Regions from separate parts of the Acidovorax sp. KKS102 genome, predicted to be linked through region 4. Evidence: predicted binding sites of a transcription regulator. Region 4 holds the regulator's gene; each other region holds the start of a gene.

Region 1 (7,588 bases), 700 kb from region 4:
AGCACGGTCTTTTCCGGGCTCAGGATCTTGGCCGTCTCGCCCATGAAGCGCACGCCGCTCACCACCAGGGTCTGCGCCGCGTGGTCCCGGCCAAAGCGGGCCATCTCCAGCGAGTCGCTCACCAGGCCGCCGGTTTCCTCGGCCAGGTCCTGCAGGTCCGGGTGCACATAGTAGTGCGACACCATGACCGCATTTTTTTCCTTGAGCAGACGGCGGATCTTGTCTTTGAGCGCGGCGCGTTCTGCCTGCGACGGCTCGGGCGGCACGCGCGCCCAGGCGTGTTTGGTGGAACAGACGGCGCCCGATGTCGCCTCGTCAGGCTGCTCGTATTCGACGTCGATGCGGTTCAGGGTTGCGGTGCTCATGCCAGCTCCTGCAGGCGCATCGAAAAGTCGGTGGCCTTCACGTCTTTGGTCAGCGTGCCGATGGAGATGCGGTCCACGCCGGTCTCGGCCAGTTCGCGCAGGCCTTCGAGCGTGACACCGCCCGAGATTTCCAGAATCGCGCGGCCCGCATTGATGCGCACCGCCTCGCGCAGCATGGGCAGCGGTATGTTGTCCAGCAACACCATCTTGGCACCCGCATTCAGCGCCTCGGTCAGCTGCTCCAGGGTTTCGACTTCGATCTCGATGAAAGTCGCCTGCGCGGCCACGGCCTGTGCGGCGCGCAGCACCGCCGTCACGCTACCGGCGGCTGCAATGTGGTTCTCTTTGATCAACACCGCATCGTGCAGGCCAATGCGGTGGTTGGTGCCGCCACCCACGCGCACGGCGTACTTTTGCGCCAGGCGCAGGCCGGGAAGGGTCTTGCGCGTGTCCACGATCTGCGCGCGCGTACCCGCCACCACATCCACATAGGTGCGGGTTTTGGTGGCGACGGCCGAGAGCAGCTGCAGAAAGTTGAGTGCGGTGCGCTCGGCGCTCAGCAGTGCGCGGGCCTGGCCTTCCAGCTCCAGCACCACCTGGTCGGGGGCGCAGCGCTGGCCTTCGGCCACATGCCAGGTGATCTGCACCGTGGGGTCGAGGGCGCGCAAGGCCGCTTCAGCCCAAGGGGCGCCGCAGATCACGGCGGCTTCGCGCGCCAGGATGCGCGCGCGGGCGCGGCGGGCGGGGTCGATCAGGCCGGCGGTGAGGTCACCGGTGCCCACGTCTTCGGCCAGAGCGCGGGCCACGTCGGCCTGGGCCAGGGCCTTTACATCGTTGTCTCTCATAGTGCTTTTCGCGGGGGGTGTCGCTGCTGTCATGGGCCGCGAGCATACCGGGAACGCAAAGGCCACTGTGCCAGCGCAGGCCCGCCCTGCCCGCGCAGGAAACCAATAAGTACACCCAGTATTGGTCGCATAGACTCGCGGCAATTTTTTGGCCCTACCGCGCTCCATGACCGCCACCAGCCCTGTTTCTGCCACGCCCTACGGCACGCTGCCGCCTGCATCGCCCCTGCCCGAGCGCCGCCCCGTGAGCCTGCCGCGCCTGGCGCAGATGCGCGCAGCGGGCGAAAAAATCACCATGCTCACCGCCTACGACGCCACCTTTGCGGCCGTGGCCGATGCGGCGGGGGTGGAATGCATCCTGGTGGGCGACTCGCTGGGCATGGTGTGCCAGGGCCTGCCCAGCACCGTGGGTGTTCAACTCGACACCATGGCCTACCACACGGCCAGCGTGGCGCGCGGCCTGCACCGCGTGCAGGGCACGGCCTGGCTGGTGGCCGACCTGCCCTATGGCACCTATGCCGAAAGCCGCGAGCAGGCGCTGCGCAGCGCCTGCGTGCTGATGCAGGCCGGGGCGCACATGGTCAAGCTCGAAGGTGGGGGCTGGACGGCGCCCACAGTGGAATTCCTGGTGCAGCGCGGCGTGCCGGTGTGCGCCCACCTGGGCCTGACGCCGCAGACGGTGCATGCCCTGGGCGGCTACCGCGTGCAGGGCAAGACCGACGATGCCGCCCGCACGCTGCGCAAAGAGGCGCATGAGTTGCAGGACGCAGGCGCCGCCATGCTGGTGCTGGAGATGGTGCCCGCTGCGCTGGCCGCCGACCTCACGGCCGAGCTGCCGCACTGCCACACCATCGGCATCGGCGCAGGCAACGGCACGGCCGGGCAGGTGCTGGTGTTGCACGACATGCTGGGCATGAACCTCGGGAAGATGCCGAAGTTTGTCCACAACTTCATGCAGGACGCGGGCAGCGTGCGCCGCGCCATGGAGGCCTATGTGCAGGCCGTGAAGCAAGGGCGTTTCCCGGACAACGCTGTGCACGCCTGGTGAGCCCTTTTCTTATCTCTCTGACCCTCCCACCCCATGCTGATTGCCCGCTCCATTGCCGACCTGCGCCAGGCCCTGGCCCCCTACCGCCGCCCGGCTTTTGTGCCCACCATGGGCAACTTGCATGAGGGGCATATCGCCCTGGTGCGCCAGGCCCAACCCCTGGGCGATGTGACCGTAGCCAGCATCTTTGTGAACCGCCTGCAGTTTCTGCCGCACGAGGACTTTGACAGCTACCCGCGCACCTGGGAGGCCGACTGCGCAAAACTGCAGGCCGCCGGTTGCGATGTGCTGTTTGCCCCGCGCGAGGCGGACCTGTACCCCGAGCCCCAGACCTTCAAGGTGCACCCCGACCCGCAGCTCGCCGACATGCTCGAAGGCCACTTCCGCCCCGGCTTTTTTGTGGGCGTGAGCACGGTGGTGATGAAGCTGTTTGCCTGCGTGCTGGGCGCCACCGGTGGCGTGGCCGTGTTTGGCAAGAAGGACTACCAGCAGCTCATGGTGATCCGCCACATGGTGCGGCAGTTTGCGCTGCCCATCGAGATCGTGGCGGGCGAAACCTGCCGCGCGGCCGATGGGCTGGCCCTGAGTTCGCGCAATGGCTACCTCAGCCTGGAAGAACGCCAGGAGGCCGTGGCCCTGTCGCAGGCCCTGAAGCGGCTGGCGCAGCAGTGGCTGGATGCCAGCGACCGCAGCGCGCTGGAGGCCCAGGCGCAGGACGCGCTGCGCGCGCGGGGCTGGGCGCCCGACTACCTCACGGTGCGCCGCCGCGCCGACTTGCTGCCCGCCACGGCCGAGGATGCGGCAGGCACGCTGGTGGCGCTGGGTGCTGCGCGGCTGGGCAGCACGCGGTTGATTGACAACCTGGAGTTTTGATTAGCTATTAATTCAATAGCTATCAGAGCTTACCCATCGCGCGGTAGCGGCCAAAAAAACCTCAAGCACTAGATCAAATCCATCCATTGCGGCCCAGCCACTGCACCAGCAAGCCGGTCACCACCTCCGGCTGCTCCATGGTCAGCATGTGGCCGCTGTCGGGTAGCAGGTGGTGTTCGGCAGCGGGCACCAGCGCCGCAATCTCTGCCGAGCATTCGGGCGGCGTGAGCTGGTCGGCTGCGCCACACACCACCAGCACGGGGCAAGCTACCTGAGGCAGGTGCAAGCGCGCATCGGGGCGGTGGATCACGGCACGGTTCTGGCGCACCAGGTGGTCGGGGCCCGCGTCCAGCACAAAGTCCAGATAGGCCTGCACCAGCTCCGCCTTGGCGGCGTTCACGGGGTGGAAGGCCAGGGCCACGTTGGGCTCGATGACCTCGCGCACCCGGCCCTGTTCAAACAGTTCGATGGCACCTTCGCGCAGGGCGCGCATGTCGGGTGTCTCGGGTCGCGCGGTGGTGCCCAGCAAGGCCAGCCCCGCAACCCGCTGCGGCGCCTGGCGCGCGGCCTCCATGGCGATCATGCCGCCCATCGACGCACCGGCCAGCACCAGCGGCCCCGCGTGCTGTGCCAGCAGCCGTGCGGCAAAGTCCTCGATGCGATGCAGGTTCACATCCTGGTGGGCGGTGGCGACCTCGGGGCGCAGCGCGGCGGGCAGCAGCGGCAGCACGCCGCGCCACATGCGTTCATCGGCGGCCAGACCGGGCAGGAGCAGAAGTTGGGGGGAGTGGGACATGGATGAAAAGAGGCATCACCAAGTTGGTGCACGATGAGAAGCATGCAGACAGCCCCAGCAGCGGGGCACGGACCGCACATTGTGAACAGCCGATGGCCGCTTGTCACCGCCCCCGGAATAGTTGCCCGCGATGGCTCGGGACTTGCTAGCATGGCCTGCATATGCCCATCCACGCCGCGCTCCACCACGTCACGCATTACCAATACGACCGGCTGGTCGGCCTCGGGCCGCAGACGATCCGATTGCGGCCTGCGCCCCATTGCCGCAGCAATGTGATTTCGTACTCGCTCAAGGTCGAGCCCGCGCAGCACTTCATCAACTGGCAGCAGGATCCGTTTGCCAACTACCAGGCACGGCTCGTCTTCCCCGAGAAGACACGTGAGTTCAAGGTCACCGTGGACCTGGTGGTGGAGATGGCGGTGTACAACCCGTTCGACTTCTTCCTGGAGCCCGAGGCCGAGCACATCCCCTTCAAGTACAGCAGCGATGTGCAGCAGGAGCTGGCGCCCTACCTGGCCACCGAGCCGATGACGCCGCTGGTGCAGGCGTACCTGGACAAGATCGACCGCAGCAAACGGCGCACAGTGGACTTTCTGGTCAAGCTGAACCAGCAGGTGTCGCAGGACATTCGCTACCTGATCCGCCTGGAGCCCGGCGTGCAGACGCCCGAGGAGACGCTGCAAAAGGCCAGCGGCTCGTGCCGCGACTCGGGCTGGCTGCTGGTGCAGCTGCTGCGCCACCTGGGGCTGGCGGCGCGGTTTGTGTCGGGCTACCTGATCCAGCTGACCCCCGATGTGAAGGCGCTAGATGGCCCCAGTGGCACCGACCACGACTTCACCGACCTGCACGCCTGGTGCGAGGTCTACCTGCCCGGCGCGGGCTGGATTGGCCTGGATGCCACCAGCGGCCTGATGGCGGGAGAGGGCCACATCCCGCTGGCCTGCACGCCGCAGCCCTCGGGGGCCGCGCCGATTGAAGGCGGCGTGGACAAGGCCGAGGTGGACTTCAGTCACGAGATGCGCGTGACGCGCATTTACGAATCCCCCCGCGTGACCAAGCCCTACACCGAAGACCAGTGGCAGGCCGTGCTGGCGCTGGGCGAGCAGGTGGACGCCGACCTGGTAGCAGGCGATGTGCGCCTGACCATGGGTGGCGAGCCCACCTTTGTGGCCGTGGGCGACCGCGACGCGCCCGAGTGGAACACCGATGCCCTGGGCCCCACCAAACGCGGCTTTGCCACCGAACTCACGCACAAGCTGCGCGCCGAATACGGCCGGGGCGGTTTTTTGCACTTTGGCCAGGGCAAGTGGTACCCCGGCGAGCAGTTGCCGCGCTGGGCGCTGTCGATCTGCTGGCGCGCCGACGGCCAGCCCGCGTGGCAGAACCCCGCGCTGTTTGCCGACGAGCGTGATCCCTCGCACTACACCAGTGCCGACGCCGAGCGCTTTGTGCGTACGCTCACGCGCAAGCTGGGGATCACCGACCGCTACATTCAGCCCGGTTACGAAGACACCTTCTATTACCTGTGGCGCGAGCGGCGCCTGCCCATCAACGTGGACCCGTTCGACGCGCGCCTGGACGATGAGCTGGAGCGCGCCCGCCTGCGCCGCGTGTTTGAGCAAAAGCTCGACAGCGTGGTGGGCTATGTGCTGCCGCTGCAGGCGGGTGTGGGTGCGGGCACGCTGGCGGGCAGTGTGTGGAGCACCGGGCCCTGGTTCTTCCGCGACGACCGCATGCTGCTCATCCCCGGCGATTCGCCCATGGGCTACCGCCTGCCGCTGGACGCCCTGCCCTGGGTGAAGGCGTCGGACACCGAGCACCTGATCCCGCAAGACCCGACCGCACCGCAAGGCCCACTGCCCGCTGCGACCACGCTGCGGGCGCGGTATTCCCTTCCAGCGGGCCCCGTCACCGGCGACCGTGACCTGCCCTACCTGGCGGGCGCCACCGCACCGGGCGAAGCACGCCGCGTGGTGCAAGGCACCGCAGGCGGCGACCACGCACGCCAGGCCGGGCAGCCCGACCCGCATGCGGGCATGCAGCCCCCGGGCAAGTTCCAGTCGGCCGCAGGCCTGTCGCGCACTGCCCTGTGTGTGGAAGTGCGCGACCCGCGCCGCGCCAGCGGCCCCAAGGCCGAGAAGGTGGGTGAGAAGTACGGCGTGCTCTACGTCTTCATGCCCCCGCTGGCGCGCCTGGAGGACTACCTGGACCTGCTGGCGGCCATCGAGGCCACGGCCGAAGAACTGGGCATGAAGATCGTGCTGGAAGGCTACCCGCCGCCGCGCGACGCACGCCTGAAGGTGCTGGCCGTGACGCCCGACCCCGGCGTGATCGAGGTGAACATCCACCCCGCCAGCCACTGGAAGGAGCTGGTGCAGCACACCGAGTTTCTTTACCAAGCCGCGTGGGAGACCCGCCTGTCGGCCGAGAAGTTCATGACCGATGGCCGCCACACCGGCACCGGCGGCGGCAACCACTTTGTGATGGGCGGCGCCACACCGGCCGACTCGCCCTTCTTGCGCAAGCCCGAGCTGCTGGCCAGCCTGCTGCTGTACTGGCACAACCACCCGAGCCTGAGCTACCTGTTCAGCGGCCTGTTCATTGGCCCCACCAGCCAGTCGCCGCGTGTGGACGAGGCCCGCAACGACCAGCTCTACGAACTGGAAATCGCCCTGCGCGAGATCGAAGCCAACCGCGCGATCTATGGCCAGGACATGCCGCCCTGGCTGGTGGACCGCACGCTGCGCAACATCCTGGTGGATGTGACCGGCAACACGCACCGCAGCGAGTTCAGCATCGACAAGATGTTCTCGCCCGACAGCAGCACCGGCCGCCTGGGCCTGCTGGAGCTGCGCGCCTTTGAGATGCCGCCCCATGCCCACATGAGCGTGGTGCAGCAGTTGCTGCTGCGCGCCCTGATCGCCCGCTTCTGGAAGGCGCCCTACCGCGCCCCCGCCGCCCGTTGGGGCACCGAGCTGCACGACCGCTGGATGCTGCCCACCTTCATCCAGCAGGACATGCACGATGTGGTGGCCGAGATGAACGCCGCAGGCTACGCGTTTGACCCCGCCTGGTTTGCGCCGCAGTTCGAGTTCCGCTTCCCCATGGTCGGCACTGTCCAATCGATGGGCGTGGAGCTGACCCTGCGCAACGCGCTGGAGCCCTGGCATGTGATGGGCGAGGAAGGCTCTGCCGGTGGCACGGTGCGCTACGTGGACTCGTCGCTGGAGCGCATCGAGGTGCGCGTGACGGGCATGAACGAAAGCCGCCATGTGGTCACCGTCAACGGCCAGCCGCTGCCCCTGCAAAGCACGGGCACGACCGGCGAGTTTGTAGCGGGTGTGCGCTACAAGGCCTGGAACCCGCCCTCGGCCCTGCACCCCACCATTGGCGCCCACGCACCGCTCACGTTTGACATCGTGGACACCTGGATGAACCGGTCGCTGGGCGGCTGCCAGTACCACGTGGCGCACCCGGGTGGGCGCAACTACGACACCTTCCCGGTCAACGCGTACGAGGCCGAAAGCCGCCGCCTGGCGCGCTTCTCGCGCATGGGCCACACGCCGGGGCGGCTGGCGGTGCCGCCTGCGACGATTGAGCTGCCGGGCAGCCGGGAGTTTCCGTTCACGCTGGATCTGCGGCGCAAGATGCGGCCGTAGGA
Region 2 (7,588 bases), 730 kb from region 4:
GCGGCGGTGCCACGCAGGTGAACTGGGCCACGCGGGTGAGCATGGTGCGCTGGCTGTCGGTGCAGGCCAGCTGTGCGGGCCAGGCGTGCTGCCAGTGGTTCCACAGCAGCTGGGCGCCCACATGGTCCAGCCACTGCAGCTCCCGCAGGTCCCAGCCCAGGGTGGGTGCGGGCGGTGCGCCCCGCAGCTGGTCCGACACGGCCTGCCACTGCTTCGCATTGCCCAGCTCGGCCGCACCCCAGCGCCCACGCAGCTGCGCGCACGGCCCTTGGGGCGTATCGGCGCGAACGATGTGGGGGGCGTGGTCGGTCATGGGTCAGGCCACCAGGGCAGCCGCAGGGGTAGGGTCGTCAAGAAGCAGCAAGGAAGAGCGTGCATGGTAGCGGAGCGAATCCTGCACGCGCTGTCGGACACCAGCCTGTCAAGCACAGACAGGCGGCGAAGCATGTAATTATTATCAAATCGACGCCAAGCGCAATATTTACAAGCACCAGCAGCTACTAAAAATGTAGCAATAGGCACACACCCTATCGACAGGGCCTGCCCCATCCGCACAATGGCCCACCGTTACCACCCTTGATCGGCACCGCCCCTTCTCCATGAGCGACACCACGTTTGACACCATCATCATCGGCGGGGGCACGGCCGGCTCCCTGCTGGCCAACCGCCTGAGCGCCGACGGCCGCCACCGCGTGCTGCTGATCGAAGCGGGCCGCAAGGACGACTACCACTGGATCCACATCCCCGTGGGCTACCTGTACTGCATCGGCAACCCGCGCACCGACTGGCTCTACAACACCGAACCCGACGCGGGCCTGAACGGCCGCACCCTGCGCTACCCGCGCGGCAAGACGCTGGGCGGCTGCAGCAGCATCAACGGCATGATCTACATGCGCGGCCAAGCACGCGACTACGACCAGTGGGCCGAACTGACGGGCGACGCCAGCTGGCGCTGGGACAACGCCCTGCCCTACTTTCGCCGCCACGAAGACCACTGGCGCCTGGACCAGCCCGGGGGTGTGAACGAAAATTTCAAACGCCTGCACGGCAACAAGTCCACCGGCAGCACCGGCGAGTGGCGGGTGGAAAAACAACGCCTGCGCTGGGATGTGCTCGACGCCTTTGCCCACGCCGCCCAACAAGCGGGCATCCCGGCCACCGACGACTTCAACAGCGGCAGCAACGAGGGCGTGGGCTACTTCGAGGTCAACCAGAAAAGCGGCTGGCGCTGGAACACCGCCAAGGCCTTCTTGCGGCCTACCTGCTACGGCCGCCCCAACTTCGAGATGTGGACCAGCGCACAGGCGTCCAAGCTCATCCTCGAAACCCAGCCCGACGGCAGCCAGCGCTGCACGGGCGTGTTGGTGTGGGATGGCAACGAGATGGTCACGGCCCGCGCAACGGGTGAGGTGATCCTGAGCGCGGGCGCCGTCAACTCGCCCCAGCTACTGCAGTTGTCGGGTATCGGCCCCGCCGCGCTGCTGCGCCAGCACGGCGTGGAGGTGAAGGTGGACCTGCCCGGCGTGGGCGCCAACCTGCAGGACCACCTGCAGATCCGCGCGGTGTTCAAGGTGCAGGGCGTGCAGACGCTCAACACCATGGCCAGCTCGCTGGTGGGCAAGGCCAAGATCGGGCTTGAGTACGCGCTCAAACGCAGCGGGCCCATGAGCATGGCGCCCTCGCAGCTGGGCGCTTTCACCCGCAGCAGCCCTGACCAGCCCTACCCGAACATCGAATACCACGTGCAGCCCCTGTCGCTCGATGCGTTTGGCGAGCCGCTGCACAGCTTCCCCGCCTTCACGGCCAGCGTGTGCAACCTCAACCCCACGAGCCGGGGCACGGTCAACATCAAGAGCGCCGACTTCAAGGCCGCCCCCGCCATTGCGCCCAACTACCTCAGCACGCCCGAAGACCGCCAGGTGGCGGCCGACAGCCTGCGCGTCACGCGCCGCATCGTGGCGCAGCCCGCGCTGGCCAAGTACCAGCCGCAGGAGTGGAAGCCCGGCGTGCAGTTTGAAAGCGACGAGGACTTGGCGCGATTGGCGGGCGACATTGCCACCACCATCTTCCACCCCGTGGGCACCACCAAGATGGGCCGCGACGGCGACCCGATGGCCGTGCTGGATGCGCAACTGCGCGTGCGCGATGGGCGTGGTGGTGTGGTGGCCGGCCTGCGCGTGGTGGATGCGGGCGCCATGCCCACCATCACCAGCGGCAACACCAACTCGCCCACGCTGATGATGGCGGAGAAGGCCGCGGAGTGGATCATCCAGGCCCGGCAGGCGGCGTGAGTACCATCGCGCCGATGTATTCCTCCACCTTCATCTTTGCGACCAAGAACCTGTTCAAGCCATGTTCGGGGTCGCGCAAGCGCCTTTCCGGGATGGGGTGCTAGGCGCGGTGCGCAGCCAATAGCTCGGCTATTGGCAAGCGCCGCAACGCCGCAGACCGCCCGGCAAGGCACTTGCCCGAAGGGTTGGAGTGAAATCGGGCGATTGGACGCCCCGGCTGCTTGCATGGGCATGAGCCCATGCGGCGCATCCGAAGCATCCACTCATCCCGATTGCACTCCAACGCGATCCCCAAACATAGCTTGAACAGGTTCTCAATTCGACGACGCCTTCCACCGTCTGGACGAGGCCATCGCCACCGCCGCACGCGCTATCGACGGCTACCTGGGCGAGGAGTCGTGGACGGACACCGGCAACGGCCTGGTATCCAACGTGTACTACTGGCAGTCGCTGGAGGCGCTGCAGACGCTGATGCAGCACCCCGCGCACCTGAAAGCCAAGGCCGCACAGGCGCAGTGGCTCAATGGCTACCAGGTGGTGATTGCTCAGGTGCTGCGCACCTACGGAGACAACCAGCTCGCCGGGCTGCTGCCCACGGCCGCGCTGTTCACACAGGGCACTGCGCCCCACTAGTTTTTTCAAGTCACGGCGCAGAAGCCGCTTGGCAGGTCAGCGGATGCCACCCACATAGCGCGGCACCTCGGGGGCAGGCTCGGGGGGCGGTGCGGGGCGCGCACGCACCGCCTGCGCCGCTGCATCCAGCAGCGGTCGGCGCTGGGCGGAAGGGGGCGCTGCGTGCAGGGCCTGCTCCAGGCGGTCGGCCCATTCGGCCAAGTCGGGCGCGTTGTCTTCGGTGGCGCGCTGGCGCGCAAATCGCACGATCTCCTGCGCGTAATCCGCATTGGCCGCCATCCATTCGGTATCGGTCACGCGCCCTGTCTTGCGCCGCAACAGCACATGCAGGTGGGCGGCAATCGCCAGCTTGTCGGAATCGGACATGTTCGGCTCCTTACTGCATTGGGGTCATCCATCGGACTGCATTCGCTGGCCCGCACATCACAGGACGCGGCGACACATTCAGCCGCCCAGGCGCTCGCGGTGCTGGGCAATGTCCAGCCCGGTCTGCTCGCTTTGCTCGTCCACCCGCAGGCCCATCGCAAAGTTGACGACCCACAACAGGGCCGCCGTCACCACCAGGCTGTAGGCCGCCACGGCGCCCACGTCGATGGCCTGGGTCAGCAGGCTGCCCGTAGCCCCCCCGACGGTCTTGCTGGCCAGCACGCCTGTCAGCAGCGACCCCACGATGCCCCCAACGCCGTGCACGCCAAACACATCGAGCGAGTCGTCCACCCGTAGCAGCCGCTTGAGCCCCGTGGCGCCCCAGTAGCAGGCCAGCCCGGCCACCAGACCAATCACGACAGCCGAGCGCAGCGTGACAAAACCGGCGGCGGGTGTGATGGCCACCAGCCCCGCCACCAAGCCAGAGCACAGCCCCAGCAGCGACGGGCGCCCGCGCACCACCCACTCGCCCAGCATCCACGACAGCGCTCCGGCTGCGGCGGCCAGGTGCGTCACCGCCATGGCGAGCCCGGCGCGCCCGTCGGCCGCCACCGCAGAGCCTGCGTTGAAGCCAAACCAGCCCACCCACAGCATGCCCGCGCCCGCCATGGTGAGCCCCAGGTTGTAGGGTTCAAACGGCTCGCGCCCATACCCCGCGCGGCGGCCCAGAAACCACGCACACACCAGCCCCGCCACGCCCGCATTCACGTGCACCACCGAGCCGCCCGCAAAGTCCAGCGCGCCCATCTGCGCCAGCCAGCCCCCGGGCTCCCACACCCAGTGCGCTACGGGCGCGTACACCACCAGTGTCCACAGCCCAATGAAGACCAGCATGGCCGAGAACCGCATGCGCTCCACAAACGCGCCCACCAGCAGAGCGGCCGTGATGATGGCGAAGGTGAGCTGGAACATGGCGTACACCGACTCGGGAATCAGCGGCGCAATGTGGCTCACGGCCAGCTTGCCCGCCTCCAGCTGAAAGTCGAGCCCGGCAAAGCCGGCGCGGTCCCAGCCCCCCAGCCAGGCACTGCCGGGTGTGAACGCCAGCGAATACCCCGCCGCAAACCACAGCAGACTGACCAGCCCCGCGATGGCCACCACGCAGGCCATGGTGTTGAGCACGTTCTTTCTTCGCACCATGCCTGCGTAGAACAACGCAATGCCGGGCAGCGTCATCAGCAGCACCAGAGCAGTGGAGGTCATCATCCAGCCAGTGTGGGCCGCATTCACGGTGTCCTGGGCCACCAGGGCGGGGCGTGTGAGGGGCGCCGCTATGGCGGGAGCCTCTGGCACGCTCTGGGCCAGCGCGCAGGTGCACAGCCCCAGACACAACGACACGACCGCAAAAACCCGGTGGTTGACTGCACGCATGCACGCTCCCTTTCGCAATTTGTTACAAGCGCATTGCACGAGCCATGCCAGCCAGTTGCCACCGAATCGGGGCACAGAACGCCCACCGAGAGCCATCCGGCGCCCAACAACGGGGGGCGGGAAACCCCCAATGCACCAGCAGGGTGCAGCCGTTACAGTCACGGCACTCGAAAGCGCGCTTCGGTGTGCCAAGCGAGGGGCCCGAGGAGACAACCTTTCTACCAAGAACCACATTCAAAACACCCAACGAGGTGTGAACCCTTTCAGGCGCTGGCGATCCCAGCGCCTTTTTCTTGCCTGCTAGGGATGGCCTGCATAACCCTCGCGAGTCGGTGGTAGTGCGGATCGGGATGGGCCGCAAGGCGCCTTTTCACAGCCAATAGCCGGGCTATTGGCGAGAAAAGCAACGCAGCGGACCGCGCGACGCCGCGCTATCACCGACCGCAGGGAGTTATGCAGGCCATCCCTAGATCCTGAGCGGTCCTGAATCGATAGCAGGCCCGGTGCGACAATCCTGCGATGGAATGGATTTTGATGACCCTGGCCTCGCTGCTCGCGGGCTTTGTGGATGCGATCGTGGGAGGCGGTGGACTGGTGATGGTGCCCGCGCTGTTTGCGGCTTTTCCGGGCGCGCCCCCGGCCACGCTGCTGGGCACCAACAAGGCGGCCTCGGTCTGGGGCACGGCCATGGCCACCTGGCAATACAGCCGCAAGGTGCAGATCCGCTGGTCGGCCATGCTGCCGGCCGCAGCCGCCGGTTTTGCCGGCTCGTTCGTGGGCGCCTGGGCCGTCACCGTGGTGTCCGCCGACTTCCTGCGCAAGCTGCTGCCCCTGGTGCTGCTGGGCGTTCTGCTCTACACCCTGGCCAAGAAGGAGCTGGGGCGGCACCACACCCCCCGGTTTGCCGGCCGGGCCGAGGTGATCGCCGCCTGCCTGATTGGCGTGCTCATCGGCTTTTATGACGGGTTCTTTGGCCCGGGTACGGGCAGCTTCTTCGTTTTCTTGTTCGTGCGGCTGCTGGGCTACGACTTTCTCAATGCATCGGCCTCGGCCAAGCTGCTCAACTGCGCCACCAACATTGCTGCCATTGCGCTGTTTGCCGCCAAGGGCCATGTGTGGTGGCACTTTGCGGTCACGCTGGCCGTGGCCAACGTGCTGGGCAGCCTGCTGGGCACACACATGGCGCTCAAGCATGGCACCGGCTTTGTGCGGGGCATCTTCATCGTGGTGGTGAGCACGCTGATCCTGAAGACGGGGTACGACGCCTTCCTGCGGTAGGCCTGCTCTTCACGCTCCAGGCGTCGCTTGCCAGGGTGGCACCCAACTTGCAACGCGCTGCACGGCCTACCACCAGGGCGCCCCGAGGTCATCGGGGTTGCCCTGCATGGCCCGAATGTGAACGCGCGTCCTATAATTTCCGCACGTTTCCGTTTGATGACGAGGCCCATCGCCAACGGCGATGTCCGCATCCACCCGCTCCGGCCTGCCTACCCGCAGGCCGGATTTTTTGTACCTGAACCACCCCCCACAGGAACCTGTCATGCAATTTTTCAAGTCTGCCGTTGTCACCGCCGTGGCGCTGTGCGCTGCCCTCGCCGTCCAGGCCCGCACGCTGGACGAAATCAAGAAGGACGGCAAGATCATCGTGGCCACCGAGGGCCAGTTCGCCCCCTTCAATTACTTCGAAGGCACCAAGCTGACGGGTTTTGAGGTGGAAGTGGCGGAGCTGGTGGTCAAGAAGATGGGCCTCAAGCTCGAATGGAAGACCCTGGGCTTTGACGCCCTGCTGACTGGCCTGGGCCAGAACCGCTGGGACGCCGTGATCGCCTCGCACGGCGTGACCGACGAGCGCTCCAAGGCCGTGACCTTTGCCAACCCCCACTACTGCTCGGGCGGCATCATCGTGGCCATGGACGACAAGATCCGCAACGCCAAGGACCTGACCGGCAAGGTCGTGGCCGTGCAGACCGGCACCAGCTACCTGGAGCAGGTCAAGAAGGTCAGCGGCGTGAAGGAAGTGAAGAACTTCCCGCAAGACACCGACGCCCAGCGCGCCCTGATCTCCAAGCGCGTGGACGCCTGGGTCAGCGACAAGTTCGTGGCCAAGGAAGCCGCCGCCAAGAACGCCAAGGCCGGCTTCAAGCTGGGCGACATGCTGTTCATCGAGCGCATCGCCCCCGCCATGGCCAAGGGCAACACCGGCCTGGCCGATGCCTGGAACAAGGCGTTCACCGAAGTGCTGGCCGATGGCAGCTACGCCGCCGTCTCCAAGAAGTACTTCAACGAAGACGTGCGCTGCAACTGATGTGATGGCCCATGGGGTGCGCAGAGGGCCCAGGCCTGCTGCGCACCCTTTGCCGTTTCTGGTGGCGGGTGCATGATCGCCCCGCCCCAGTCCGATTTCCAACCAAGACCGTATGGTCGTCTGATCCATGCTTCTCGCTCTTTGGCCACAAGGCTGGTCCCGACAGCAGCGCAGCAATGCCACGCTGGTCGCTGCACTGGTCGTGATGGTGCTGGCCCTCTCGCTGCTGGGCCAATTGCTATCGTTCTTTCCCGACCCCATCGGCCCCAACGCCCAGGCGTTTTCTGAAGGTGCGCGCACCACGCTGTGGCTCACGCTGGTCAGCGGTGCCGTGGGCCTGGTGCTGGGCACCGCAGCGGCGCTGGCCCGCACGGCCCGCTGGACGCCCGTGCGCTGGGTGGCTGGCGTGTACATCTGGGCCATTCGCGGCACACCGCTCTTGGTGCAGATCCTGTTTGTGTACTTTGCCCTGCCGGTGCTGGTGCCGGGGCTCAACCTGCCCGACTTTGCCGCCGCCGTCGTGGCCCTGGGGCTGAACGTGGGCGCCTACAACGCCGAAGCG
Region 3 (7,588 bases), 2.2 Mb from region 4:
GTGCCGCTCGCGCAGGGCCGGCAGGCGCAGACGGATCACGTTGAGGCGGTGGAACAAGTCTTCGCGGAAGCCACCTTCCTTGACGCGCTGCTCCAGGTTCTGGTGCGTGGCGGCAATCACGCGCACATGGGCCTTGACGGCCGCGTGGCCGCCCACCCGGTAGAACTGGCCGTCAGACAGCACGCGCAGAAGACGCGTCTGCAAATCAAACGGCATGTCGCCGATTTCATCGAGGAACAGCGTGCCGCCCTCGGCCTGCTCGAAGCGGCCGCGCCGCTGCGTCTGCGCACCGGTGAAGGCGCCGCGCTCGTGGCCGAAGAGTTCGCTCTCCAGCAGGTCCTTGGGAATGGCGGCGGTGTTAATGGCCACAAAGGGGCCATCGGCTACGGGCGAATGCTTGTGCAGCGCGCGCGCCACGAGCTCCTTGCCCGAGCCGGATTCGCCGGTGATGAGCACCGTGACCTGGCTTTGCGACAGCCGCCCGATGGCGCGGAACACGTCCTGCATGGCGGGCGCCTGGCCCAGCATTTCGGGGGTTGCAGTCTGGCGCTCTTCGGTGACTTCTTCGCGCTGGCTTTCTTCGACCGCGCGACGGATCAGCTCCACCGCCTTGGGCAGGTCAAAGGGCTTGGGCAGGTATTCGAACGCGCCGCGCTGAAAGGCCGACACCGCGCTGTCGAGGTCAGAGTACGCCGTCATGATGATGACGGGCAGGCCGGGCTGCAGCTCGCGCACCTTCTCCAGCAGTTGCAGGCCCGAGCCTCCGGGCATGCGGATGTCGCTCACCAGAACCTGGGGGCCCTGGCGGGCGGGGTCGCCCGCAGTGACATCGGCCAGTGCGTCCAGCACTTCGCGCGGATGCGTGAAGCTGCGCGTGGGCAGGTTCTCACGGGCCAGCGCCTTTTCCAGGACGAAGCGGATCGAGGGGTCGTCATCTACTATCCAGATCGGCTTCATATGTTTTTCTTACCTTCCCTGTGGTTGCGTGTCAGGGACCGTCGTGCGCTGTCAAGGCAAGGGGATCAGGATTCGGAAGTCGGTGCGACCCGGTACGCTGTCGCATTCGATCAACCCGTGGTGTCGCTGCACGAAGGTTTGCGCCAACGTCAGCCCCAGCCCTGATCCGCCGTCCCGACCCGACACCAAGGGGTAAAAAATCCGCTCCTTGATGGCATCGGGTACGCCCGGTCCGTTGTCGATGACATGCAATTCCAGTGCCAGCCGATAGCGTTGCCGACCGAACGTGACCTGGCGGGCCACACGTGTGCGCAGCGTGATCACGGCATCGCCCTTGGCGATACGCTCTGACAACGCCTGGGCCGCGTTTTGCACGATGTTCAGCACCGCCTGAATGAGCTGCGCACGGTCCCCGCGAAACTCAGGAATGGAGGTGTCGTAGTCGCGCTGTACCTTGAGGCCCTGCGGGTATTCGACCAGCACGAGCGAGCGCACCCGCTCGCACACCTCGTGGATGTTCACGTCGCCCACCAGATGCGGGTGGCGGTGGGGGGCTAGCAACCGGTCCACCAGGCTTTGCAGGCGGTCGGCCTCGTGGATGATGACCTGGGTGTATTCGGTGAGTTCGCGGTTGTCGAGCTCCATCTCCAGCAGTTGCGCCGCGCCCCGAATGCCGCCCAGCGGGTTCTTGATCTCATGGGCCAAGTTGCGGATCAGCTCCTTGTTGGCCTGGGCCTGATCGCGCAGGCGCTCTTCGCGGTCTTGGCGGGCCTGCTGCTCCAGCGGCCACAGCTCTACCAGGATTTCGCCCACCTGCTCGGCATCGGCCACATTGACATGCACAGGTACCGGGTCCTGGTGCAGGCGTTTCAGGCTGGCCTCGTAGCGCAGCGCGGCAAAGTCTTTGCCCCGGGCGCCCGCCAGGGCAGTCTGCAGCAAGGCGGGGTCGGTGAAGAAGGTGGAAAAGTCCGCCCCTTCCAGGGTGCGGCGCGAGAGGCCCAGTGTGTTTTCCAGGGCGGCGTTGGCAAACTGCACGGCACCATCATCCGCACGCAGCACGGCCACCAGGGTGGACATCAGGTCCAGGGAATGAAAACGCCCGGTGTCAGTGCCGGGCAGGTCGGGAAAAGAAGGGGCACTCACGCGCTGTCGCCGTTGTCAGTTAGTGGGCGCTGCGGGCGCGGGCAGGCGGGCAATCTCGCGCTTGATCCCTGCAATGTCGCTCTCGCTGCGGGCGAGGCTCGCCTTGAGTTCGGCCGTGCGCTCGGTGTAGCGCTGGGGGTTGCGCAGATCCAGCGCATTGCGCTCGGGCGCGCCGTTGTTGTATTCCTTGAGCAGCTCGGCATGGCGCGTTTCCGCCTTGCGCAGCTCGGACTCCAGAATGGCGCGGGCATCCGAGTCGCGGGACTTTTGCTCGTTGTTGCTGACGCGCGGAGCGTTGGCGGGCGAGGTCGCGGACGATGGGGCTGCCGCGCCACCACCGCCGGCGGCTGGGGCTGCGGCAGACGCCGGGCGGGTGCCTTGAACCACGGTGACATTGCCCCCTTCGACCAGCTTGCAGCCACGCTCCTTGGCCTGCTGCGCGTTGTTGGTGTATTCGTTGCCGCAACGGTAGATGCGGTCTTGCGCCTGGACTGCGGGAACGGCGGCGGCGATGAGAAGCAGGGTGATGAGCGTTTTTTTCATTCGGTTTCCTCGCACGGACATGCAGGGGTCGGGGGAGTATCCCCCAATCACCCCACATCTCCAATCCAACAAAGACAGACCCTTGCAGGGCTGTGTATACGGATGCAACACCTGACGCCTTGGTTCCACCGCGTGTACTCAGCGCGTCCGCCCGCTTCGCCCGCCCATGAAAAAAGGCGGCTTGCGCCGCCTTTTTGAGCCATGGTCTGCAAGCAGACGATTACAGCGAGTAGTACATGTCGTACTCGACAGGGTGCACGGCCATGCGGAAGCGGGTCACTTCGTTCATCTTCAGATCGATGTAGGCGTCGATCATGCTGTCGGTGAACACGCCACCCTTGGTCAGGAACGCGCGGTCCTTGTCCAGGTGCTCCAGGGCTTGGTCCAGGCTGTGGCACACGGTGGGCACCAGCTTGTCTTCTTCTGGAGGCAGGTGGTACAGGTCCTTCGTGGCGGCTTCGCCCGGATGGATCTTGTTTTCCACGCCGTCCAGACCGGCCATCAGCAGTGCAGCGAAGCCCAGGTAGGGGTTCATCAGTGGATCGGGGAAGCGGGCTTCCACGCGACGGCCCTTGGGGTTGGCCACATAAGGAATGCGGATCGAGGCAGAACGGTTCTTGGCCGAGTAGGCCAGCTTCACCGGGGCTTCGAAGTGAGGCACCAGGCGCTTGTAGCTGTTGGTGCCGGGGTTGGTGATGGCGTTCAGGGCACGGGCGTGCTTGATGATGCCGCCGATGTAGTACAGCGCAAAGTCCGACAGACCGGCATAGCCGTCGCCAGCGAACAGGTTCTTGCCGTCCTTCCACACGGACTGGTGCACGTGCATGCCGGAGCCATTGTCGCCGTGGTAAGGCTTGGGCATGAACGTGGCGGTCTTGCCGTAGGCGTTGGCCACGTTGTGGATCACGTACTTTTGCAGGATGGTCCAGTCGGCGCGCTCGACCAGCGTGCTGAACTTGGTGCCGATTTCGTTCTGGCCAGCGCCCGCCACTTCGTGGTGGAACACTTCGACCGGGATGCCCAGGGATTCGAGGATCAGGGACATCTCGGCGCGCATGTCTTGCGTGCTGTCAACGGGAGGCACTGGGAAGTAGCCGCCCTTGACGGTGGGACGGTGGCCACGGTTGCCGCCTTCTAGCTTGGCGCCGGTGTTCCAAGGAGCTTCGTACTCTTCGATTTCGTAGAAGGTGTTGTTGGGCTCAGTGCTCCAGCGCACGCCGTCGAAGATGAAGAACTCTGGCTCGGGACCGAAATAGGCGGTGTCGCCCAGGCCGGAGGCCTTCAGGTAGGCTTCAGCGCGCTTGGCGATGGAGCGTGGGTCACGGTCATAGGCCTTGCCGTCGGCGGGCTCGATCACGTCGCAGGTCAGGATCAGCGTCGTTTCTTCGAAGAAAGGATCGATGTTGGCCGTGCTCGGGTCGGGGATCAGCTGCATGTCGGAGGCTTCGATGCCCTTCCAACCGGCAATCGACGAGCCGTCAAAGGCGTGGCCCGAAGTGAACTTGTCTTCGTCGAAGTGAGAGACGGGCACCGTGGTGTGCTGTTGTTTGCCACGGGTATCGGTAAAACGGAAGTCAACGAACTTGACTTCGTTCTCCTTCACCATCTTCATCACGTCTGCAACGGTCTTGGCCATCAGGTTCTCCTGGATAAAGCGCTTGTTGAAAAAAGAGTTTGCTGAAACAAAAGCAGTTTGCGTGCCAGCCGAGTGCAGCACCGCACTATGAAGGAGCGCTACTAGCGGCAGGTCGGCGTGGCACACGCCCAAAAGCACCAATACGGTGCAATTCATCTATCCAATCTGGACCTCAGAGGTTGCGCACCAATTCAGGGCCACAATTCGCACCAAATTCGTGCAACCCTGTTTTTAGTGCCTGCCATGCTGCGGGCACGGAAGACGCTGGCCCTTTGACACCCAGTTCGATATGCCGCCCGTATTGTGGATGATCTACGCTGGGCAAACTGAACACCCGCACGTCAGGGTGCGATTTTTCAATCTGCTCCATGAGGGGCGTCAACGAGGCCTCCATCGCGCCAAAGACCACCACCGACTGCTCGGTCTGCGGCGCGCGGTTGAAATGGGCTGCGTAATGGTGCTCCAGCACCCACTCGATCATGGGCCAGGCCATTACAGGAAACCCTGGAACGAAGTGCACGGATCCACCGCCAGGCCCGTCGCAGCTGAAGCCGGGGATCTTGTTGTAGGGATTGGGAATGATGCGCGCGCCCACCGGGAACATGCCCATGTTGAGGCGGTGCACGTTGTCGGACCGGTCAGGCTCGTAGGGCACGCCCTGCTCGCGCGCCACATCCTGCATGCGTTCGCGGATCAGCGCCTCGGCCTCCGGGTGCAGGGCCAGATCCTGGCCCAGGGCTCGTCCGGCGCACTGCCGCGTGTGGTCGTCAGGGGTTGCACCAATGCCGCCACACGAGAACACCACATCAGCCGACGCGAACGCCCGCTGCAAGGTGGCCGTGATCCGGTCCGGGTTGTCGCCCACATAGTCGGCATAGGCCAGAGACAGGCCGCGTGCCGACAACAGTTCGATCACCTTGGGCATGTGCTTGTCGGCACGTTTGCCTGACAGGATCTCGTCGCCCACGATGATGAGGCCGAAGGTAGGTGTCATGGTGCGTTGTCTCCAGAGGGCGAAATGGCAGGGGGTGGTAGCGCGGCCGCAGGAGGGGCCGCAGTTCCCAGCGCCGGCGTATCCGCAGGGCGTGGGGTCAATGCAGACGAGGCCGACGAAGGGGCGGGCTCGGCCATGGGCATATTCGTCCCCCGTTCGGCCCGCAAGCGTTGCAAGGCGGCCAGGCCATAGTGCGTGAACCACAGCGAGGAAAATGCGAACACCAGGGTGTAGATCCAGATCGCCAGTGGCACCAGCACAAAAAACGCGGCGGCAAACACCACACCCGATGCCCATACGATGCTGGGCGCCGCCCCCAGGTAACCCGTGACGATGCCAATACCCAGCAGGCTGCTGCGATGGCGCCGGAAGATCTCCTGGCGCTCCTCCTTGCTGGCGTGGTCCGCCAGCGCGTCAAACACCATCACCCGGTAGGTCAGCCACCCCCAGATCAAGGGTGGCAGAACGAGGACCAGCGGCGGAACCAGCCACAGCGGAACCGACACCACCAGCGCCACAAGCGCCAGCACCGTGGAGCCCAAGGACCAAGCCACACTCGCGATGAAAGACCCGCCTTTTTTGCGCTCCAGGTCCGGAAAACGCCGGGCTGCCACCAAGGCCACCAGGGCAGGCGTCATCAGCACCGCCACGGCCAGCAGCGACACCACCACCAGCACAGGGGCCACAGCCAGCACCACCATCAGCGGCGCCATGACGGCCGTCACATCCCCCAGACCCCAGCCCTGGAGCCAGCCCCAGACGCTGGCCAGCAACGAGGAGGCGTCGAGCAAGGTGCGCATTGCCTGCACTGCCCCGTCCCAGTAAAAGTAGCCCAGGCCCATCGCCAACAAGGCCATCAAGACCAGGGGCAGGAGCGACAACGCGATCACACGCGGACGCAGGCAGTAGGCGGCGGCGCGCCAGAAAGAATCAAGCAGTAATCCCATGGCGGCAAGCATACAGGCAGCGCCCGCCGGGCCGCTCAGGCCTTGCCCAGCAACCTCAGTACGCCCCGCCATTGCTGGGACCAGAATCCCCTGCCGTAGTCGCGCACGCGGCCATCGAGGCCCGGCTCCACCTGGTCGCGCACGCCAGTCGGGTCAAACCGCTTTTCGAAATTGGCCGTGCCCATCAGCATGTCCCACCAGGGCAGCAGAACCCCGAAGTTGTGCCCGCCGAGTACCACGCGCGGTGGGGTTGCGGGTTGGCCCGATGTCGCCTCGGTCGAGGGTTTGACCGTCTCGTGGCCAATGCCAATGCTGTGGTGCCGGCGGTGAAACCGGGGGCTGATCCAGAGCCGCTCTCCCACCTGACCGAACCACAGCCGCACATTGGCGTGCTGAAAGCTCTCGCTGAGCTGGGTGATGGCCACGATGGCAATGAACTGCCCCGGCGCGACACCAATCAGCTGCGCCACCGTCACCAGAATCACGTCGCGCAGCAGGTCGTCGAGCAGGTGGTTGCGGTTGTCGCTCCACATCGTCATCTGCTGCTGCGCATGGTGCAGCGAATGCAGTCGCCACCACCACTCGAAGTGATGCTGCCCCCGATGGATCCAGTAGTCCACAAAATCGAACACCACCAGGTACAGCAGCAAACTGACCCAGGAGATGTCCGTCACACCCGGCCAGATGCCGTCGAGCTGGAAGGTGCTGACACCTGCCACACGCAGCGCACCAAACAACGAATCCGCGAGCGGGTCTACTGTGAAGAACAGCGCCAGACGAAACAGCCCCAGCCGGTGGATCAGGGTGTAGAGGATGTCGGTGCGGATGGTGGCGCGGTCATTGATCGGTTCCACCGGCCACCAGCGCTGCATCGGACCAATCACGGCCACGATGACCACCAGTTGCAGCAAGCCCACCAGCAGCCATCCAGAAGCCTCATAGCCGTTCTCCAGCAGGCTGGCCAACCCTGTGGTGAACATCAGCGGCTGCAGCACGCTCTCAAAAAGCCATTGCTGCACGCTGTCAAATACGCCGCCTAGCCATCCCATCGTGTTGCGCTCCCTGGCACTCGTTTATTCATGCACCTATCCGGCACCTGCGCCCTGCGCCACTGCATCCATGGTCGCACCGGCCCCCACAGCCCTCTAGCGAACCTGAGCCATTGCGGCTGCATAGTCCGGATGGTCCCGCAGGGTGCGAAAGCAAAACCCTCGCTGCTTGAGCCCTTCAATCAAAGGCTCCAGCACGGCGGGCGCCCAGGCGTCCTTGCGCGACCAGATACCCAGGTGGGCCAGCAGGATGTCGCCGCTGCGCACATCGCGCAGCGCCTTGTTCAGCAGCACAGCATTGCTGGCCGTCTCGCTGGGC
Region 4 (7,588 bases):
TTGAAAGGGCACAGCAACTTATTGTGCCTTTGGCTGTGGGACGCCACCCCGGTGGTGCGTCTGGCGCCCCGCTGTTGGCGGGCCCGTAAAATCCGCCGATGCTCACAGCCAAAAATGAATTGCTCGCTGCGCTCGCAGCCGAGCTGGAAAACCTGTCCCCCGGCGCTGGCGCCAAGGCAGCCTTTGAATCTCCCAAGGTGGCGGCCCATGGCGACTTCGCCTGCACTGCGGCCATGCAGCTGGCCAAGCCGCTCAAGCTCAACCCCCGCGCTCTGGGCGAGCAGCTCAAGGCCGCGCTCGAAGCCACGCCTGCTTTTCAACGCTGGGTGTCCGCCATTGAAATTGCGGGTCCGGGTTTTCTGAACATCCGCCTCCAACCTGCCGCCAAGCAACAAGTGGTGCGTGAGGTGCTGACGGCCGGTGAACATTTCGGCTATCAGGCCAGCAACGGCCAGCAGGTGCTGGTCGAGTTCGTGTCGGCCAACCCCACGGGTCCGCTGCACGTGGGCCACGGCCGCCAAGCCGCGCTGGGCGATGCGATTTGCAACCTGTTCAGCACCCAGGGCTGGAAGGTGCACCGCGAGTTCTATTACAACGATGCGGGCGTACAGATCGACACGCTGACCAAGAGCACGCAGCTGCGCGCCAAGGGTTTCAAGCCCGGCGACGACTGCTGGCCCACCGACAGCGACAACCCGCTGGCCAAGAACTTCTACAACGGCGACTACATCGCCGACATTGCCGAGGCCTTCAAGGCCAAGGCCACCGTGAAGGCCGATGACCGCGAGTTCACCGCCAATGGCGACGTGGACGACTATGACAACATCCGCCAATTTGCGGTGGCCTACCTGCGCAACGAGCAGGACAAGGACCTGCAGGCGTTCAACCTCCAGTTCGACGAGTACTACCTGGAGTCCAGCCTGTACACCAGCGGCCGCGTCGAGGCCACGGTGAACAAGCTCATCGCCAACGGCAAGACCTACGAGCAGGACGGCGCGCTGTGGCTCAAGAGCACCGACTACGGCGACGACAAGGACCGCGTCATGCGCAAGCAGGACGGCACCTACACCTACTTTGTGCCCGACGTGGCGTACCACATTGCCAAGTGGGAGCGTGGCTTCACCAAGGTCGTGAACATCCAGGGCACAGACCACCACGGCACCATTGCACGCGTGCGCGCCGGCCTGCAGGCGGCCGATGTGGGCATCCCCAAGGGCTACCCCGACTACGTGCTGCACACGATGGTGCGCGTGGTCAAGGGCGGTGAAGAGGTCAAGATCAGCAAGCGGGCGGGCAGCTATGTCACGCTGCGCGATTTGATCGAGTGGACCAGCAAGGACGCGGTGCGTTTCTTCCTGCTCAGCCGCAAGCCCGATACCGAGTACACCTTCGACGTGGACCTGGCGGTGGCGCAGAACAACGACAACCCGGTCTACTACGTGCAGTACGCCCATGCGCGCATCCAGTCAGTGCTGCGCGCCTGGCAGGAGGCGGGTGGTGGCGACGTGGCGTCGCTCCAGGACGTGGACTTGTCGGCGTTGGAAGGCCCGCAGGCCCAGGCCCTGATGCTGCAGCTGGCCAAGTACCCCGAGATGCTCACGGCCGCTGCCGAGGGCGAGGCGCCGCACGATGTGACCTTTTACCTGCGCGACCTGGCCGCCAGCTACCACAGCTATTACGATGCCGAGCGCATCCTGGTGGACGACGAGGTGGTGAAGAAGGCGCGCCTGGCGCTGGTCGCTGCCACCGCCCAGGTATTGCACAATGGCCTGGCGGTGCTGGGCGTGTCGGCCCCGGCCAGAATGTAAGCAGTTACTACCAATATGAAAAAGCAACAGACGGGCGGGACCATTGTCGGCTTCATCGTCGGGGTCATCGTGGGCCTGGGCGCGGCGCTGGCCGTGGCCGTGTACGTGACCAAGGTGCCGGTGCCGTTCCTGAACAAGGGCAACGGCCGAGGCGCAGACATGGACGCTGCGGAGTCCCAGAAGAACAAGAACTGGGACCCGAACTCGCCGCTGTATGGCAAGAACCCGGCCCGCCCTGCGGCGCCTCCGGTGGCCGCAGCTGCGTCAGCTCCTGCATCGGCACCGGCGCCTGAGGTGCGCGCCGCCGCATCGGCCGCCAAGCCTGCCGCGAGCAAGCCAGACGCGAAAGCCGAGGCCAAGGCAGAGAGCAAGCCGGGCGCAGACCCGCTGGGCGATCTGGCCGTGGCCAAGGCAGCCGCCAAGGGCAGCGTGGACCCGTTTGACTACTTTGTGCAGGCTGGTGCCTTCCGCACCCAGGCCGACGCCGACGCCCAGCGCGCCAAGCTGGCCATGCTGGGCTGGGAGGCCCGCGTGAGCGAGCGTGAGCAAAATGGCCGGGCGGTGTTCCGGGTGCGCATCGGCCCCTTCACCAAGCGGGACGATGCCGAGGTGCTCAAAGAGAAACTCGACGGCGCCGGGCTGGAATCGGCGCTCGTGCGCGTGCAGCGCTGAAGCGCTTGCAAAAGCGGCGCCACCGCCAGGGCTGAACTTTTTGTAAAGGGATGTCTCACATCCCGCATACCTGAACCAGGAGAGTCTTTGTCATGAAACGCCGTGAGTTTTCTTTGTCCGCCGCCTCGGCGGTTGCCGCTTCTGCCCTGACGCTGCCAGTGGCCAACCCCGCCATGGCGCAAGCCCGCCAGTTCAAGGAGGGCAAGGACTTCAAGCGGCTGGACAAGCCCGTCGCCCCGGATGCCCCGGCCGGCAAGGTCGATGTGATCGAGTTCTTCTGGTACAGCTGCCCCCACTGCAACGCCTTCGAGCCCACACTGGACGCTTGGGTCAAGGCCGCGCCCAAGGACCTCTCCATCCGCCGCGTGCCTGTGGCGTTCAACGCCAGCTTCGTGCCCCAGCAAAAGCTGTACTACACGCTCGAAGGCATGGGCAAGCTCGAAGCCCTGCATGCCAAGGTCTTCCGCGCCATCCACGTGGAAAAGGCCAAGCTCGCCAAGGACGACGAAATCCTGGCCTGGGTGACCCAGCAGGGCGTGGACGTGGCCAAGTTCAAGGAGGTCTACGGCTCCTTCAGCGTCGCCAACCAGGTGCGTCGTGCCTCGCAGCTGCAGGATGCGTACGGTGTCGAAGGCGTGCCATCCATGGGTGTGGCGGGCAAGTACTACACCGACGGCACGATGGCCGGCAGCATGCAGACCGTGCTGCAGGTGGTCGAATACCTGGCCGCCACAGCGCGCAAAGCCTGACCAGTGGCCGACCCTGTCGGCAAGCTGTCCCAAAGGCCCGCGGATGCGGGCTTTTTTTCGGGGTAGGTACCATCGGGTGGCTACAATCATTGCAAGATTCGTGCCCTATGACCCACCGCCTACTCCCCCTCCTTGTGCTCGCAGCCCTGTCCGGCCTTGCGGGCATGGCACATGCCGAAAAGGCAGACCGTGCCAAGCCCATGAACATCGAGGCCGACGCCCTGCGCCACGATGAACTCAAGCAGACCAGCGTGTTCTCGGGCCGCGTGGTGATGACCAAAGGCACCATCGTGCTGCGCGGCGCGCGGCTGGATGTGCGCCAGGACGCCGACGGCTACCAGTACGGCGTGGTCACGGCCGAGGCGGGCAAACGGGCGTTCTTCCGCCAGAAGCGCGACACCGTGGCCGGAGCGCCGGACGAGTTCATCGAAGGCGAAAGCGAAGTCATCGAATACGACGGCAAGGCCGACAACGTGCGCTTCATCACCCGCGCCGAACTGCGCCGCTACCGTGGGTCGGTGCTCAACGACGAGATCACCGGCGCCGTGATCGTTTACAACAACCTCACCGACGTGTTCACCGTCGATGGCCAGAAGGCGCCTGCGTCTTCGGCTGCGGCCGGCGACGCCCCCACGTCTGGCGGCCGCGTGCGCGCCGTGCTGGCACCCAAGGACCCGCCGCCCGGTACGGCAGCCCCCGCCAAGGCGCCCGAGTCGCCCGCTCCGGCGCTGCGCCCCAGCAACACTCTTGGCGGCGGCGCCAAGTGAGCGGGCCCGTGGTGAGTACCGGTCCCGAGACCCCAGCGACCCCTGCGAACAGCCGCCTGGGGCCCGATTCGCACTCGGGCAGCCGCCTGGAGGTGCAGCACCTGGCCAAGTCCTATGGCAGCCGCAAGGTCGTCAAGGACGTGTCCCTGGAGGTGCAAAAAGGCGAAGTCGTGGGCCTGCTGGGCCCTAATGGCGCGGGCAAGACCACATCGTTCTACATGATCGTGGGCCTGGTGCGCAGCGATGCGGGTGACATCCGCATCGACGGCCAGTCCGTGGCCCACATGCCCATCCATCGCCGGTCGCGCCTGGGGCTGTCGTACCTGCCGCAAGAAGCCTCCATCTTCCGCAAGCTCACCGTCGAAGAAAACGTGCGCGCCGTGCTGGAACTGCAGCGCGCCGACGACGGCCAGCCGCTGTCGCGTGATGCCATCGAAGAGCGCCTTACGGCCCTGCTGCAAGAGCTGCGCGTGGACCACCTGAGGGCCTCACCCGCACTGGCGCTGTCCGGTGGCGAGCGCCGCCGCGTCGAGATCGCCCGCGCCCTGGCCACCCAGCCGCGTTTCATCCTGCTGGACGAGCCTTTTGCCGGCATCGACCCCATCGCAGTGATCGAGATCCAGCGCATCATCGGCTTCCTGAAGGCGCGCGGCATTGGTGTGCTCATCACCGACCACAACGTGCGCGAGACGCTGGGCATCTGCGACCACGCCTTCATCATCAGCGACGGCCGCGTGCTGGCGCAGGGCACGCCGTCCGAGATCGTGGACAACGCCGAAGTACGCCGCGTGTACCTGGGCGAGCATTTCCGCATGTGATGAAGCCTGGACTGTCGCTGCGCGTCTCGCAGCACCTTGCACTGACCCCCCAGCTCCAGCAGTCCATCCGGCTGCTGCAGTTGTCCACGCTCGAACTGTCGCAGGAAGTCGAGCAGATGCTCGACGAAAACCCGTTCCTCGAACGCAGTGTCGACGAAGCCCCGCGCGAGGAATTTGGCCTGGAAGCCGCCGATACGCCCGCGCAGGCCGACGACTACAGCGCAGATGATGCTATGTTTTCAGGAGCTGCTGGCGCAAGCAGTACTGGCGCTGACAGCCAAAACGACGCTGAAATCTCCGGGGGGGGCTCGGACGAGCCCGACTGGAGCGGCGACGGCACCGTCGAGATGGCGCCCAACGATGCCGAGTGGGGCGGCGACGCCCCAGCGCGCACCCGCAACGACGCGGAAGGCGACGAGGCCGATGCCACCGAGCTGGCCCGATCGCACGAGTCGCTGACGGCCTTTTTGCACCGCCAGGCGCTGTCGCTGCGCCTGTCCGAAGTAGACATGGCCGCGCTGCGTTTTCTCATCGAATCGCTGAACGACGACGGCTACCTCGAAGAGCCGCTGGAAGAACTCGCCATCAGCCTCGCCGGGCCCGACGACCTGGAACAGATCGAAGAACTGGTGCACCGCTTCACCGTGGCCCAGCGCCTGCTGCAAAGCCTGGAGCCCACTGGCGTGGGGGCGCGCAACCTGGCCGAATGCCTGACGCTGCAGCTCACGGCGCTGGCTGCCGATGAGGACAGCAGTGCTGACCCCGACACGGTGCAGACCGCTCTGCGCATCTGCCAGCAGCCGCTGGAGATGCTGGCGCGCCGGGACATCCGCCGCCTGACGCAGCTGTGCAGCGAAGGCGGCGTGGCTGGAGAAGAGCGCACCCGCGCTGCCATGGCACTCATCGCCCGCCTGGAACCACGCCCGGGCCGCAAGTTTGCCGACGTGGAGCGCAACATCATCGTGCCCGACGTCATCGTACGCAAAGCCGGTCGCGCCAATGGCAGCGGCCAGCAGAGCTTCATCGTGCAGCTCAACCCCGACGTGATGCCCCGCCTGCGCGTGCACGACATCTACGCAGGCGCCCTGCGCGGCCACAAGGGCGGCGAAGGCCACCAGGGCATGCAGCAGCGCCTGCAGGAGGCGCGCTGGTTCATCAAGAACATCCAGCAGCGTTTTGACACCATCCTGCGCGTGTCGCGCGCCATCGTCGAGCGGCAAAAGAACTTCTTCACCCACGGTGAACTGGCCATGCGCCCGCTGGTGCTGCGCGACATTGCCGACGAACTGGGCCTGCACGAGTCCACCATCAGCCGCGTCACCACCGCCAAGTACATGGCCACGCCTATCGGCACCTACGAGCTGAAGTATTTCTTTGGCTCGGGCCTGGGCACCGAAACGGGCGGCAATGCGTCGAGCACGGCGGTGCGCGCACTGATCAAGCAGTTCGTGTCGGCGGAGAACCCCGCCAAGCCGCTGTCCGACAGCCAGATCGCCGAGATGCTCAAGGAGCAGGGCATCGAATGCGCCCGCCGCACCGTGGCCAAGTACCGCGAGGCGCTCAAGATCGCGCCAGCGAATCTGCGCAAAGCGTTGTAGCCGCCTCGGCAGGTGGCGCACTGCCCGCCTGCGCCGCCGTAGTCTTTTCTGTTGTTTCCGTATTACCCACCGCAGCCCACCATGGCCCGCATCGTCTTTGACCTCCCCGCGCACTTCGGCTTTGCCACCGAGCTGCAGATCTACATCAGCCATGTGAACCAGGGCGGACACCTGGACAACGCGCAGCTGCTCAGCCTGGTGTCCGAAGCGCGGGTGCGCTTCTTTCAGTCGCTGGGCTACCCAGAGGCCGATGTGGGCGGCCTTTCCATCGTGGTGGGCGACATAGTGGCGCAGTACAAGTCCGAAGGTTTCCACGGCGAAACCATGCGGGTGGAAATGGCCCCGGCGGACTTCAACCGCTACGGCTTCGACCTGGTGTTCTGCATGACCGAAAAGGCCTCAGGCCGCGAAGTGGCGCGCGGCAAGATCGGTATCGTCTTCATCGGCAAGGCCAGCCGCAAGGTCGCACCCATCCCCGACTCCATCCGCCGGCTGCTGCTGGCCCGCGCGGGGGAGCCCGGTTCCCCCGCCGAGCACTAGCGCGTATCCTCCCCATCGACATGAACCAACTCCAACTTTTTCTCCCTTGCGCCGCAGGCGTCGAGGGCTTTCTGGCCGACGAGGTACATGGCATCACCGGTCTCACGGGGCAAGACCTGCTGGTGGGCCGGGGTGGTGTGCTGCTGCGCGCCTCGTGGCGCCAGGCCATGCAGCTCAACCTGCACAGCCGCTTGGCCCAGCGCGTACTGGTGCAATTGGCCCACCGCCCATACCGGTCTGAGAACGACCTCTACAACATGGCCAGCGATGTGGCCTGGGAGATCTGGTTCACCACGCGCCAGACCTTCAAGGTCGAAGTGACGGCCCAGCACAGCCCGCTGCAGAGCCTGAACTTCGCGGGCCTCAAGGTGAAAGACGCCGTGGCCGACCGCTTCCGCCACAAGAGCGGCGTGCGCCCCGATGTGAACACCCAGTGGCCCGACGTGCGCATCCACCTGCACCTGACCACCGACGAAGCCACGCTCTACATCGACACCTCGGGCGAGCCACTGTTCAAGCGCGGCTGGCGCGAGGACAAGGGCGATGCCCCCCTTAAGGAAACCCTCGCCGCCGCCATGATCGCCGCCAGTGGCTGGGACCCGCACGGCGACAACCCCCAGCCCCTGTACGACCCCT

The links. Region 4 encodes sigma-54, which starts transcription at its own class of promoters, with help from an activator protein. Its sites were predicted from a motif close to TGGCANGNAANCTGCTTT; they were not measured.
Region 1: C380_RS19000 (DUF2126 domain-containing protein) is a predicted target of sigma-54. The motif match lies at 4,059-4,076, and genes of this name have one in related genera.
Region 2: C380_RS01635 (ammonium transporter) is a predicted target of sigma-54. The motif match lies at 4,754-4,771, and genes of this name have one in related genera.
Region 3: glnA (type I glutamate--ammonia ligase) is a predicted target of sigma-54. The motif match lies at 4,329-4,346, and genes of this name have one in related genera.

Annotation. Positions count from the first base shown of each region.
Region 1 is NC_018708.1:4,132,867-4,140,454, forward strand. It holds gene nadA (quinolinate synthase NadA) at 1-365, opposite strand, end outside; gene nadC (carboxylating nicotinate-nucleotide diphosphorylase) at 362-1,210, opposite strand; gene panB (3-methyl-2-oxobutanoate hydroxymethyltransferase) at 1,377-2,258, shown strand; gene panC (pantoate--beta-alanine ligase) at 2,292-3,131, shown strand; gene C380_RS18995 (alpha/beta fold hydrolase) at 3,205-3,927, opposite strand; gene C380_RS19000 (DUF2126 domain-containing protein) at 4,089-7,586, shown strand.
Region 2 is NC_018708.1:361,866-369,453, reverse strand. It holds gene C380_RS01655 (ABC transporter permease) at 1-313, opposite strand, end outside; gene C380_RS01650 (GMC family oxidoreductase) at 600-2,291, shown strand; gene C380_RS01645 (antibiotic biosynthesis monooxygenase) at 2,631-2,924, shown strand; gene C380_RS01640 (hypothetical protein) at 2,961-3,290, opposite strand; gene C380_RS01635 (ammonium transporter) at 3,369-4,721, opposite strand; gene C380_RS01630 (TSUP family transporter) at 5,241-5,999, shown strand; gene C380_RS01625 (ABC transporter substrate-binding protein) at 6,262-7,026, shown strand; gene C380_RS01620 (amino acid ABC transporter permease) at 7,154-7,588, shown strand, end outside.
Region 3 is NC_018708.1:1,855,062-1,862,649, reverse strand. It holds gene ntrC (nitrogen regulation protein NR(I)) at 1-957, opposite strand, end outside; gene glnL (nitrogen regulation protein NR(II)) at 1,009-2,034, opposite strand; gene C380_RS08440 (hypothetical protein) at 2,116-2,643, opposite strand; gene glnA (type I glutamate--ammonia ligase) at 2,864-4,279, opposite strand; gene C380_RS08430 (molybdopterin-binding protein) at 4,452-5,273, opposite strand; gene C380_RS08425 (EI24 domain-containing protein) at 5,270-6,220, opposite strand; gene C380_RS08420 (sterol desaturase family protein) at 6,256-7,269, opposite strand; gene C380_RS08415 (polysaccharide deacetylase family protein) at 7,366-7,588, opposite strand, start outside.
Region 4 is NC_018708.1:4,832,531-4,840,118, reverse strand. It holds gene argS (arginine--tRNA ligase) at 99-1,808, shown strand; gene C380_RS22250 (SPOR domain-containing protein) at 1,824-2,480, shown strand; gene C380_RS22245 (thiol:disulfide interchange protein DsbA/DsbL) at 2,573-3,229, shown strand; gene lptA (lipopolysaccharide transport periplasmic protein LptA) at 3,337-3,996, shown strand; gene lptB (LPS export ABC transporter ATP-binding protein) at 4,053-4,814, shown strand; gene C380_RS22230 (RNA polymerase factor sigma-54) at 4,814-6,412, shown strand; gene C380_RS22225 (thioesterase family protein) at 6,494-6,952, shown strand; gene C380_RS22220 (class I SAM-dependent RNA methyltransferase) at 6,973-7,588, shown strand, end outside.